3 regions of the Desulfobacter hydrogenophilus genome follow, and region 2 is predicted to be linked to each of the others. Evidence: predicted binding sites of a transcription regulator. Region 2 holds the regulator's gene; each other region holds the start of a gene.
The links. The regulator sigma-54, encoded in region 2, starts transcription at its own class of promoters, with help from an activator protein. The targets are predictions, from matches to a motif close to TNTGGCACANTTTCTGCTNT.
Positions count from the first base shown of each region.

Region 1: a site for sigma-54 is predicted at 2,406-2,425, ahead of EYB58_RS01545 (DVU0772 family protein). Genes of this name have one in related genera too.
Region 3: a site for sigma-54 is predicted at 2,748-2,767, ahead of EYB58_RS19230 (PEP-CTERM sorting domain-containing protein). Genes of this name have one in related genera too.

Region 1 is NZ_CP036313.1:342,863-347,465, forward strand. Features, by position in the region: gene EYB58_RS01530 (sigma-54-dependent transcriptional regulator) at 1-542, shown strand, start outside; gene aroC (chorismate synthase) at 655-1,761, shown strand; gene EYB58_RS01540 (rubredoxin) at 1,945-2,124, shown strand; gene EYB58_RS01545 (DVU0772 family protein) at 2,472-2,825, shown strand; gene proC (pyrroline-5-carboxylate reductase) at 2,917-3,768, opposite strand; gene EYB58_RS01555 (CNNM domain-containing protein) at 4,031-4,225, opposite strand; gene EYB58_RS01560 (Hpt domain-containing protein) at 4,535-4,603, shown strand, end outside.
Region 2 is NZ_CP036313.1:2,564,126-2,568,728, forward strand. Features, by position in the region: gene rapZ (RNase adapter RapZ) at 1-101, opposite strand, end outside; gene EYB58_RS11345 (PTS sugar transporter subunit IIA) at 104-562, opposite strand; gene hpf (ribosome hibernation-promoting factor, HPF/YfiA family) at 577-1,110, opposite strand; gene rpoN (RNA polymerase factor sigma-54) at 1,124-2,566, opposite strand; gene lptB (LPS export ABC transporter ATP-binding protein) at 2,569-3,291, opposite strand; gene EYB58_RS11365 (LptA/OstA family protein) at 3,292-3,846, opposite strand; gene lptC (LPS export ABC transporter periplasmic protein LptC) at 3,815-4,402, opposite strand; gene EYB58_RS11375 (KdsC family phosphatase) at 4,399-4,603, opposite strand, start outside.
Region 3 is NZ_CP036313.1:4,318,565-4,323,167, forward strand. Features, by position in the region: gene uvrA (excinuclease ABC subunit UvrA) at 1-22, shown strand, start outside; gene EYB58_RS19220 (type I restriction enzyme HsdR N-terminal domain-containing protein) at 168-725, opposite strand; gene EYB58_RS19225 (acyltransferase) at 819-1,769, shown strand; gene EYB58_RS19230 (PEP-CTERM sorting domain-containing protein) at 2,052-2,684, opposite strand; gene EYB58_RS19235 (retention module-containing protein) at 3,283-4,603, shown strand, end outside.

The DNA.
Region 1 (4,603 bases), 2.2 Mb from region 2:
AACATAGATTTAACGGCAGGATCATTGCCGCCACAAACCGAAGCATCCGGGAAATCCGGGAAAAGAAGATATTCAGGGATGATTTTTACTATCGCCTGTGTTCCGATATCATCACGGTGCCGCCCCTGCACAAAAGGATTGCCCAGGATCCTGAAGAGCTTTCGGATCTTCTGGCACACACGGTGACCCGTATTGTGGGACAACCTTCTTCGGAAATTGTCTCCCGTGTACTTGGATATATCGAATCCAGCCTGACCCTTTCATATCCATGGCCGGGCAATGTGCGGGAACTGGAACAATGTGTCAGGCGTGTGGTGCTGCGCAACGCATATGAAATAAATGAGACGCCGACACCAGCGTCCGAAACCGATGCTTTAACCCGGCAAATTCAAGACGGCCGTATCAGTGCCCAGGACCTGCTTGCCCATTATTGCACCCGCTTATATGAAAAACACGGCACCTATGAAGCTGTTTCCCGCATTGCCGGGCTGGACCGAAGGACAGTGAAAAAGTATATTGATTCATATAGTCAGGTTCATTAATATAATGATAACCAGTGCTTTTCATGGCTTTTCAATGCATTTTGTGTGAAACTTGCAGTACTATGATTTATTAAAATTAACCAAATTAAAACGACCATATAAGGAAAAATTCATGTCAAGTTCATTTGGAAAATTGTTTCGTGTTTCAACCTTTGGTGAATCCCATTGCCCCGGAGTCGGGGTCGTTGTGGACGGGTGCCTGCCCGGCATGTATTTGACGGAACCCGATATTCAGTACCAACTCGACCGCAGGCGTCCGGGTCAAAGCACCTTGTCAACAGACAGGCAGGAATCGGACCAGGTGACCATCCAGTCCGGCACGGAACTTGGTCTGACCCTTGGCACACCCATCAGCCTGTTTGTGCCCAATAAGGACCATCGCCCAGGGGATTATAAATCCATGGCAGATATCCCACGGCCCTCCCATGCGGATTTCACCTATCAGTCAAAATATGGCATCCGGGCCTCATCCGGCGGCGGCCGTTCTTCTGCCCGGGAGACCATTGGCCGGGTCTGTGCCGGGGCCATTGCCGAAAAGATGCTTAACACCGCACTGGGTATTGATATTGTAGCCTGGGTCAGCCAGGTGGGGCAAATCAAAGCACCGGAAACCGATGGCTTAAATCTTACCCGGGCCATGGTGGATGCCAGCATGATCCGCTGCCCGGATGCAGATTCGGCAAAGGCCATGGAGGCGGTTGTTTTGCAGGCCAAAGAAGACAAAGACTCCATTGGCGGTGTGGTATCATGTATCTGCACCAATGTGCCGGCGGGCCTTGGCGAACCGATATTTGATAAACTTGAGGCACTTTTGGCTCATGCCATGCTTTCCATTCCGGCCACCAAGGGGTTTGAAATCGGATCAGGGTTTGCCGGGGCGCAGATGCGCGGTTCTGAGCACAATGACCCCTTTGTTAAAAAAGACGGCCGACTTGGCACAACAACCAATTTCAGCGGCGGCATCCAAGGCGGGATCTCCAACGGGGAACCCATTATGTTCCGGGTGGCGTTTAAACCCCCGGCCACCATCGGACTTGCCCAGGAAACCGTGGATTTTCAAGGCAGGCAGGCCACACTTGCGGCCGAGGGCCGGCATGATCCCTGTGTGGTATCCAGGGCGGTACCCATTGTGGAAAGCATGGCTGCCCTCGTGCTGGCCGATGTCATGCTGCAGCAGCAGGCCAGGTTGGCAGGTACGGCGCTCATGAAAAAGCAATAGCGACATCACAATTTTGAATCAAAATACCGGGGTCCCATATATTTGATTTAAAAGTGGCACATTGATTGCTAATATATTCTCAAATTCGTTGGAAGAATGTCTGCCTGGAAACAAAAATTATGTTTTAGTTTAGGGCAGATGAAAATTTGAACAACAAACATATAGAAAATATAAGGAGAAATTATGTCAGATCCCAAGGATATGTACCAATGTCAGGTTACCAATTGCGGATTCATTTATGATCCCGACAGGGGTGATCGCAAAGGGAAAATTAAAAAAGGCACAAAATTTGAAGAGCTGCCCGAAGACTGGCGCTGCCCAATCTGCGGAGCCAGTCCGAAAAGTTTTAAGTGCCTGGGCTAAAAATACGGTCCGGCGATATTCGGCAAAACGCTGCCGGATAAGGTGATTAAAAAAAAACAGACGTCCTGTCAGGGTAAAACCGGCAGGACGTTTTTGATTTAGGACCGCATTATTAAAACATTTTTGATTTTCTTCAGATCGTTAGACAGTATAATAGAGACATATATGTCTCTATTATACTGTCTCGATTTTTGTCTCATTATAAATTAATCATTTAATTTACGCAATTCGATTTAATTACAAACGCCTGTTATCATATAAAAAACTTTAATTATTCACAACCTGGCACAGGATTTGCTTATATACTTTTCAGAGTTGAAGAATAACCGCAAAAACAGGAGGCTTCTATGAGACTCAAAGACATAAAAAAAGACTATAACCTGATTAACTCCGTGGATTGGGAGATGACCCCTGAAGAAGCCATTGCCCTGCATCTTGAATGGGGGCCGTTACGTTCCCAGAGCTACTACAATTCCAGGGACAATAACAATGAAACCGTTTATTTTGTTATCAATACCTGGAAGAAAACCCCCATCCTGACCCTTGTCAGAAGAAAGGGGTTTGATTCCGAAGAAGTTGGCAATTTTGATCTACCCGAAGATGTTGTTTCGGAATTCATGCAGGGCATCGGCAAATATAAAGGCGTTTATGCCGTGGAAGGAAAAGTCAAAGATTGGCTTAGAAAGGAACTTGATGCATAATCCGCCATCGACTTATAACCACCTGCGTTAAGTTCCTTTTTTCAAAACCGGAAGATGGGCTGTCCTGAGCATCTTCCGGTTCTTTTTTATATTAATCTTCCGCGTTCTTAATAAAATCATTCACCATCATGTCACCCAGTTCCTTGGACCGGTTCGTAGCGGATTCAACGGCATTGATGAGGGTAGTACGAAGGCCGCCCTGTTCAAGGGTGTGGATGCCGGCAATGGCCGTGCCCCCTGGAGAGGCCACCCTGTCTTTGAGCTGCCCCGGGTGTTCCCGGCTTTCAAGAAGCATGCGTGCCGCACCCAACACGGTCTGGGAGGATAAAAACAAGGAATCTTTCCTGGACAACCCCATTTTGACTCCGGCATCAGCCATGGCATCCACAATGGTGAAAATATAGGCCGGGCCTGATCCGCTTAATCCGGTGAACGCATCCATGAGTACGTTTTCCTGGATAAATACGGTTTTCCCCACGGAATCAAAAACCGCCCGGGCAAGTTCCACATCACCGTCCTGGACAAACTGCCCCGAACATACCGCTGTGGCGCTCTCTTTGACAAATGCGCAGATATTGGGCATGGCCCTGATCAGACGCAGCTCCTTTTTAAGACCTGCGGCAATGGCGGCCAAAGGCACACCTGCAGCAATGGAGATCACAAGCTTGGATTTGTCCAGGGCCGGCGCCGTCTCCTTGAGCACGGAACCCAGAATCTGGGGTTTGGTGGCATAGATAATGATTTCTGATTTTTCACAGACTTCAATATTGTCGGATGTGGTTAACACCCCGTATTTTTCATGAATTGCGTTGAGTGTCTCGGGAAAAATATCCGAGCAGATGATATTTTCGGGTTTGGCTGCCTTAGACATCACAAGCCCGCTGACCAGAGCCTCCCCCATGTTTCCGCTTCCAATGAAGCCAATTTTTTTATCTTGAAGCATTCCGTCTCCTTTTTGGGCTGAAGTAATAATAAGGAGCCTATACTATGGCCCAGTCTAAAAGCGTGTCAAGGCAAATATCATCCCTGCATGACACAACCCCATACAACTTGCCTGCAGTTTGATGCCAATTTCATTATTAAAACCATTTTCTTCTTTATTGATCAAGTCTTCAAGTTGAAATCATCTCTTAGGACTGAGGATTTAATAACATCCGAAAGGGTTTTGGTTTAATACCTGTAATTAAGCAAGTCAGAATCTCAATTTAGGAACTAATTAAATCCGCAGTCTTTAGCCTCAGCAGTTTTTCCGAATTTTTATTTCCGCCGGCAGCTTCCACTTCCAGCCGGAGCCTTCCGATGCTGAAAAGGGCAAGATTCATTCCGGAAAATATGGCTGATTGACTGATACAAAAAAAAATACCAAGCCATGTCATCAAGGTTACAAACGAATTTTCCATAATATTTCTCCCGGTCTTTTGTGTTCAGAGTTATAGGATCTCAACCAGATATTTAAAAAGCAATGTCTGCGATTGGTCGGAATTGATGATCTCAGGAATAAGCGGATTGATGCGCTCGCTGTATGGACTTCCACTTGAAAGGCCGATAATGACTTTGAGAAAATCAAAATTCAATTGTATTTTTATATGAAAGTCTGTGTAACTTCCATAGATCTTTCAACTTTTGTTGTGGGTTGAGCCTAGGTGTTGATAGACCGGAAGGCACTGGACAATATTCGCTCATTACAAAGCCAAGGGGATGCGGACATATTGAGCCGGATTATTAACTTGTTTCTTGAAGAGACTCAGAATCAATTGGAGAACCTACAGCAAGCCATT
Region 2 (4,603 bases):
TTGTCAATGCAGTAAAAGGATGCATCTTCAAATGCCTGGGCGACAGTTGTCTTCCCGGAACCTGAGATGCCGGTGATGATATAAACCTTGAGGTTTTCCATTGTCAAAATTCTTCGTCATTCTCCAGAATGATTTGATGAATCTGTTCGGTTGAACCTGCCGATAACAGTCGTTCTTTAAACTGAGCCATTTTCAGCAGCTTTGAAATCTGGGCAAGAACTTTCAAATGCCCCCCTGTGGAATGTTCGGGTGTTAAAAGCAGAAAGAAAAGATGGACCGGTCGGTTATCCAAAGAATCAAATTCGATTCCTTTGATGCTGCGCCCAAATCCCACAGCAATAGATTTCACCGTCTCCAGTTTGCCGTGGGGTATCGCGATTCCACCGCCGATGCCTGTGGAACCTAAATGTTCCCGTTCCAGCAGGACTGCTGTAACATCTTCGATTTCGGCCCCTGCCACGGGTGAAACAGCCCGGGACAGTTCTTCTATAGCCTCCGATTTGTTTTTGGCTTTCAGGTCTGCGATAATAGCGTCCAGCTTTAGAATGTCACTGATTTTCATTGGTTCCGACCATCCTATCCTTGGGGAGCGATTAGTCCCAATTTTCCGTTATTATGTTTATAAATCACATTGACTTGTTCTGTGCGGGCATTCGTAAATACATAAAAAGATTTTTTGCCCGATTCCAGTTCAATCACCGCGTCTTCAATGTCCATGGGTTTTGTTTCAAGAGGCTCTTCAATAATATCGACCACGTCTTTGGGTAGTGGTTCATCTATGCTGAACTCCCGGGTATCGGTCAGGCTTGTCTTATTGCCTGACATGTGTTTTTTTTCTTTTTCCTTGTGTTTTGTGATTTGGCCTTTGATTTTATCCGCTAAAATATCAATGGTGGCATACATGCTTTCGGACGCTTCCTTTGCATGGATGTTAAGCGTCCCGCTGGTTAAGGTGAGTTCGGCAATATGTCTTATTTTTTCAACGCTTAAGACTACATTGGCCTCGGCCGGACCATCCAGCATCTTGTCAAACCGTTTAAGTTTTTTGTGTACATAGGATTTCAGGGAATCAGATGCTTCTATTTTCTTGAACGTGATGGTAACCTGCATAGATTAGCTCTCCCTATAGTTGTTTTCGTTTATTGGACGGCAGAATATTGAGCACCTTTCTGTATTTTGCCACGGTTCGCCGGGCAATCTGAATGTCTGACTCCTGCAGAATTGCGGCGATTTTATCATCACTTAAAGGTGCGTTGGGATCTTCATTGTCAATGAGTTGTACTATTCTCTCCTTGACACTGGCCGATGCCATGGAAGGCCCATCACCGCGCCCTATGGAACTATTGAAAAAATATTTCAACTCAAACAGTCCCTGGGGGGTGTACGCATATTTGTTAGTGGTCACCCGGCTGATCGTAGACTCATGCATTTCAATATCTTCGGCAATATCTTTTAAAATTAAAGGCCGAAGATAGGCAATGCCCTTCTCAAAAAATTCTCTTTGAAATTTTATGATGCTTTCCATGACCAGATAGATGGTTTTCTGGCGTTGATGAATGGATTTTATCAGCCAGGAGGCGGACTGCATCTTTTCATTAAGATAGGTCTTGGTTTCCTTGGGGATTTTTTTGCCGGTGGCCACAGCGTCCCTGTAGAATCTTGAAATTCTTAATTTGGGAAGGCCGTCATCGTTCATAACAATTTTGAAGTCATCACCGATTTTGTAAACGTAAATGTCAGGGGTGATGTAGGCGGGTTCATCTGTAGTAAATTTCCTGCCGGGTTTGGGTTCAAGAAATTGAATAATTTTCACTGCGGCCCGTACATCATCAACGGAAATTTTAAGGGCCTTGGCAATTTTTTTGCTGTTCCTGTTTTCCAGATTTTTTAGATGATCCGTAATGATCCGGGTGATGATCTCGTTTTCAATGCCAAGTTGCCGGACTTGAATCAAAAGCGTCTCGCACAGGTTTCTGGCACACACCCCGGGGGGGTCAAAGGTCTGGAGCACAGCCAGCACCTTTTCAACGGTTTGGATGTCGGCCTTGGCGGCCTGGGCCACTTCCTCCACGTCGGCGCATAAATATCCGTCCCGGTTCAGATTGCCAATGATGACGTGACCAAGGCGTTCCTCTGTGTCCGGCAGATCCGAAAGCATCAACTGCCACTTCAAATGCGCCTCAAGGGTTTGTTTCTCAGAGGTGAAAGCCTCGTAATTGGGGGCTTCGCTGTTTTCAGACTCCGTGTATATTCTACCGGTGGAGTTATATTCATTAATATAGTTTTCCCAATCCGTATCCGAGCGCACCCGCTCTTCAATCGTAACTTCCTTGACAGGGGCTTCGGTTTCGGTTTCCCGGGTTTCGGTTTCCTGGGCAGTGATGGCTTTGTCAGAGGTTTCATCAATGGAGACTTCGTCAAGCGCCGGATTTTGCTCCATTTCCTGCTGGATCATTTCGGCAAGTTCAAGCCGGGATAGCTGAAGCAGTTTGATGGCTTGCTGGAGCTGGGGTGTCATGACCAGCTGTTGAGTCAATGCAAGGCTTTGTTGTAATCCAAGTTCCATGATTAAAGTCTAAAGTTGTCTCCCAGGTAAATTCGTTTGGCTATTTTGCTTGAAATAATTTTTTCCGGCGGACCTGATTCCATAACCACGCCCTGGCTCATGATGTAAGCTGTGTCGCATACGCCTAATGTTTCCCTGACATTATGGTCGGAAATTAATATTCCGATGCCTTTGTTCGTAAGCTGGGATATAATCTGCTGGATGTCAATGACAGCCAAAGGATCAATACCGGCAAAGGGTTCATCCAGCAGGATGAACAAGGGATCTGTTGCAAGCACCCTTGAAATTTCCAGACGGCGTCTCTCTCCACCGGATAAGGAGGCAGCCTTTTGACCGGCTAAGGCCAGTATCCCCAGTTCTTCCATCAGGTTTTCGGCTTTTTGGTTGATATTCGTAACTTTTTTATCAATAACCTCCAGAATGGCCGTTATATTTTCCTTGACGGTCAGTTTTTTGAATATAGACATCTCTTGGGGTAGGTAACCAATGCCCTTTCTTGCCCTCACATACATGGGGTCTCGGGTAATATCCTCCCCGTCAAGATGAACAGTTCCTTTTTCCGGCCGGATCATGCCAACGGTCATATAGAAGGTGGTGGTCTTGCCGGCACCGTTAGGGCCCAAAAGCCCGGTCACCCGGCCCTGGTCCACACTCAAGCTGACCTGATCCACTACGGTTTTACCGCCATAGGTCTTCACAAGATTTTCCAGTACCAATCGACTCATCTATAAAGACCCGTCTTGGTCTTCGGCATCAAAAAAGGCTTCAACCTTGGTTTTTTCTGTACTTTCCACAACCACCCGGTTCTGGACCTTAAACAGGGTGATCTTTTTGCCGGTGATCCAGCTTTTTCCCGTAAGCAGACGGGCTTGTTCCCCGGTGAGTACCAGTATCTCATCTGCAGTGTCATAATCCGCCTGATCTGAGAATGCTTTGCGTTCCCCTTCGGTATATTCCACATTGCCCGTGGCAAGAATTCGTTTAACGTTTGACTGGCCTTCCTTTTTAGTCTTTGAGGTATGGAAAAACACCTTGACCGAATCTGCTAAAAGCACACTGTCTGCCCGAACTGCTTTCACTTTTCCCATGAATTCCACCATGGACTGGTCTTTGCTGGCGATCATTTTATCCGAAGTGATTTTCAGGTCAGCCGGCGGCTGCTGTTTATCAGCGGTTTTGTTTTCCTGGGCTGCCAAGGATACTTGTGTGAAAAGAGACAACAGTATCAGCAATAAACCCAAAGAGATATTATAATATGTTGGAATTCTGACTATTTTCACTAAAATTTCCTTCTACGTGTCCTTTTAAGATGATCAGATTCTGTTCTAGCAGGATTTCCATGCTGTCAGCTTCTATTACGGAATCTTCGTCATCAACTGTAACCCTTAAATCTGAGCGTATTATATGTGCTTCTTTGGCATAATGCAATGTTTCACTTGTCAGGGTGTAGTGCTGATACTGGATAGTGACATGCCTTGAAAAGGTCATGTCATGGGTCTTGGTGTTGAGCTCTCCCTGGTCTGCTGTGAGGTGAACTTGGGTATTCTGCTTTGTGTAGAAAATAATGTCCACATCTTTGAGTACAGCCTTGTTTCGGTCTTTGAGCAGGGTGGCACTGGATGCTTTGAGCTTCCATTCGGTGATGCCGTTTTTTTTGGAGATCTGTTCAAGTGCGTTAAGTTTAAGCGCAGCTTTGTCATCCACCTCAATATTTTCAAGTTCAATGGGTGTGGTGAGCAGGTGGTTGATGTAATAATAAAGACCTAACCCCGCAAGAATGAGGCCTAAAAGCAGAACTATGGGAAGTATCAGCTTTTTTTTGCCGCCGCGGCTCATGATAGAAACCTTGAAACAGACGTCTCCCAAAGGCCTTTGGCTTTGAGGATGGCTTCACAGACCTGGCGGACAGCCCCTTTTCCCCCGGGCAGATCCGTAATCATATGTGCCTGGGTTTTAACTTCAGCCGGGGCGTCGGCCACGGTAAAAGCAAATCCGGCCCGGGTCATGGCCGGCAGATCGATCAGGTCATCTCCCATG
Region 3 (4,603 bases), 1.8 Mb from region 2:
GAACCGGGTTTTGGCAAATTAGTGCGTGAACAAAAGACCGTGTTTGGACGAAAAGTTACCCATATGCAAGGCGCAGAAAAGGTTACAACCGGAGCATACTAACGTATGTGAGGATTGTAATTTTTTTTGCAACGCCGCAGATGGGTGACTTTTCGTCCAAGCACAAATCAACATTCGTCACAATAGTTCTCTACCATACAGGACCCGTCCACCAAGCAGGCAAAGGCGATCTTTTCTGCCTGGCCGCGTCGTTTGGCGGACACCGTTTCAAATTCATTAGGTAAAGATTTTATCATATGATGATCAGGCCCGGGAACGGCAGATATCCCCTCCCCTTCCACCTTTCCGGTGTTACCTGAAATCAGTTCAGCATCCTGGCCATTGGTGACCACCACAAAAGGGATCTGGTAATCAAAGATCAGCCGCGACAATGCCAGCGTCGGCAGACGCCGGGTCACAAGAGAACCTGGGGCATAATTAATCATCATGACGGCGCGCTGATTCATGTAAACCAGAAAATCAGCAATCACAACCGCACTACGTTCAGTGGTTTGGATAGTTATTTCCCGCCGCGCCTCAATATCTGACTTATCAAATCCCAGATCGTTTACCAGATGACGGGCAATTTGCTGACGATACCGTTCATCATGGGTATCTGTAATGGCTTTGCCACTTAAAAAATCAACAAGCTCACCCAGGATCAAGTGATGGGAATTGTCACTCATAACGTCCCCTTTAATTTTAATTAAGTTATTGACCTTATATGCAGAAAAACATTATGAATGCCATAAAAAATTTATAAAAAGGGTGTATCAGTCATGCTGGATTTTCTTCCCACACCGGTTAAGGGGGTACTTTCATTTATTGGATATCTAATAAACACGCTTTGTTTGACTGTGCCTTTGATTTTAACATCTTTTTTAAAATTTGTTCTACCTTTTAAAGGGGTTATTGTATTATTGGACAAAATTATTATTTGGCTTGCAACCCTGTGGATCAGTATCAACGGCGTGAATTGTGACCTGTTCAACAGGATAGACTGGCAGGTGAAAGGCTTGACCCAGTTAAAAAAAAAGGACTGGTATCTTGTCATATCCAACCACCAGTCCTGGGTGGACATCCTGGTACTGCAAAAAATTTTTAATCGCAAAATCCCTATGTTGAAATTTTTCTTAAAAAAAGAGCTGATCTGGGTACCATTTCTGGGGCTTGCCTGGTGGGCGCTGGATTTTCCGTTCATGAAACGGTATTCAAAAAAATTTCTAGAAGCCAATCCCCACCTGAAGGGAAAAGATCTTGAACAAACCCGCAAGGCGTGTGAAAAATTCAAACATACCCCGGTGTCAGTGATGAATTTTGTGGAAGGCACCCGGTTTACCCCGGAAAAACATGAATGTCAAAACTCGCCCTTTGAGCGGCTCCTTTTGCCCAGAGCAGGCGGTATTGCTTTTGTGCTGAGCTCCATGGGCGAATACCTTCACCATATTGTGAATGTAGCCATTGTCTATCCGGGCGGGGTGCCGACCTTCTGGGACTATATTTCAGGCAAAACCAAACAGATCATTGTGGACGTGGATGTATTCCCTGTGGGTGAACAGATGATTGGTGATTACTTCAATAATGATGTGTATAAGAAACAATTCTGTGATTGGCTTAATAAGATCTGGCAGGAAAAGGACGAAAAACTGAAAAAACTGCTTCTTTGTGAATCGGCGGACAGGCCATCGGCCTGGTTAGGGCAATCACATATAAAAAAAATCAAGAATTAAAGGGGCTTTGATAAACTTATTTAAAATTCAGAGCATTGGAAAGGGGCCAATAAAAAAATCCGTTTTTTCGCGGGGAGGTGTTTTTTTCTGTAGACCCGGTCTTTAATGAATAGCACCCTTTTTTATATTTTATAACAGCCATGGGCTGATCTGGCTTTATCTTATCACCAACCAGTCTCAACCCACAACAAAGAATGAAAAAGGAAATTTCAGTAACTTAATTGTACCCTTCCTATAAAAATATCAGGCTGTTTTTCTGTCCATGTTTTCACTTCGCGGGTGCTACAACTTTCTACGGATTCCCGCGATTGAGAGAAGACCGAAAGCCAAGAGGAACATGGTGGCAGGCTCCGGAATTGTGGTCGTGGTTATGTTATCGACAAGTAATACTGAAGGCTCATAAGAAGAATAAGAATAGTTATCCGGATCAATAGAAACACCAAAAATGATAGCGTAGTCTGCTTTAGAATCAGATTCAAACTTATAGGAAAAGGGTTGCCATTCAATTGGAAATACAACCAATTCTTCAAATGACATCGTGACTATTGTTTCTATAAGGTCCCCTGAGTTAAGATTATAAACGCCAAAGTACCAAGAATCTGTAAGCAGGCCACTATCAAAGCTTAAAAAATTCCAGTCAAATGAAATAATATCCCCTGTAGACCAACTCAACTCCTGATAAATATAAGTGTCTCCTGTTAATTGTGCAAAATCATCACCATCCGTTGCATTGAATGTTGTATCATACATACGATAATAAAAACTTGAACTGGTCGCAACAGTACCAGAGTTATCCCATCCATTTGATGCATCTAAACCATCTTCAAAACTGGCATTTTGAATAGTTATAGCAGATGCCTGGCCGATGATCCCGATACTCAGTAAAAATCCAATTAAAAATAAAAACTTTCTCATGAGGTTTCTCCTGTATATTATTTTATCCAAAGAATTATTCACCACTTTTACCTAAAAAAATTTTAAGCAATTAAAATGCCAAATATATAAAAAGATTTGTCAGGCTTTATTAAAAAGGTTTTTTGCGAAAAAATAGAAGTAGCTAAACAACTTTAAAAAACACGAAATAGTTACATTTTTACCCAATATATAGAATATTTTTACACGAATTAGCCATATTTATTGCCCATTTTTTATATTAAAATAGAGCAACCTCTTGTATAACCTATACTGATTCACATTTCAAAGAAAAATTAGACCTTGGTACAATATTTTTTTTAAAAAAATCAATTATACTTGTGTAAAATAATACAGATCATTTTTATCTGGTATTATAACATCATTTAAATCAATTCCAGACCTCGTTATTTTTGCCTATATTTTTTGGACACTCGGGCAGATGATCATCTTGTAAGTTATTGAATTTATATAAACTGATGGAATATAAGTGTCCAACTTTTAGGCAAATTGTTAAAAGTCGCTTTAACAAAGCATCTTACACACCAAAGAGGTTAAAAAGTAACGAGGTCTGAAGTTAAAACAACTTGGAGGAAAAATCATGGCACAAGCCGGAATCATTAAAACAATTACAGGCAGTGTAAGTGCACGGACGCCGGATGGCCAGGTCCGCCAACTTGTTGCCGGGGACGTGGTCTATGACAATGAAATCATTGAAACAGCCACCGGTTCCAATCTTACCATTGAACTGAACGATGGAAGGACACTGAAATTGGCGGAAAACAGCCAAGTTGTCATTGATGACACCGTTGTTGCAACCGTTGCACCACAGGATGCGGTGGTTACGGAAGTGCAGGAAATTCAGGCCGCCCTGGAAGCAGGTGAAGAAATTCCCGATGAAGAGGCTGCTGCAGGTGAAGAAAATGAAGAACATGATTATAATCTTGCCTACTATGCAGGTGATCAATCCGGGGGCGAAGTCGACAGTTATCTGTTCGGTACTGAATATGGTGATGAAGATGAAGATTTTCCCGAAATAGAAGGCGAAGAGGAGGAAGTACCCGAACCTGATCCCGAACCTGATTCTGATCCCGAACCTGATCCCGATCCTGATTCTGATCCCGAACCTGATCCCGAACCTGATCCCGATCCTGATCCCGAACCTGATCCCGAACCTGATCCTGATCCCGATTCTGATCCCGATCCTGATCCCGATCCTGATCCCGATCCTGATCCCGATCCTGATCCTAATCCCGATCCTGATCCCGATCCTGATCCCGATCCTGATCCCGATCCTGATCCCGATCCTGATCCTAATCCCGATCCTGATCCCGATCCTGATCCCGATCCTGATCCCGATCCTGATCCTAATCCCGATCCTGATCCCGATCCTGATCCTGTTTTTATCGTTGGGTCCGATCCACAGGATGACGACCAAGGAGACTATAACGAAGATCAAGCCCTCGACACCCCACCATTGGATGATGTTGAAGGCACTTCAGAGACCGATTACCATACAGTAAATACGGACGGAAATGTTCAGGGAGCACTCCTTGGCCAAGACGGCGCAGATATCCTGGTTGGAGATCCCGGCACGGTCACGGAAACACTGGATAACAATTATATTCTGGTGATGGATACCTCCGATTCAATGCGTGAAAAGGATGATGGTTTAACCACCCGGATGGAGGACCTCCAGCAGGCGGTCAAAGATTTGATCGATGAATTATACCAAAAGGTTGAAGACAGTGCCGATGGCAGTGTAAAAATTACGCTTTTACCTTTTTCAACTTATGCAGGCACCTCTGCCTGGATCTCTTTTACCAAATCCGGTGATGCTGTAATCATAGATAACAGTATAGATAACTTAAATTCTTTAACAGGTGATATGGATGAAATCTACGACTGGATAGACAACCTGA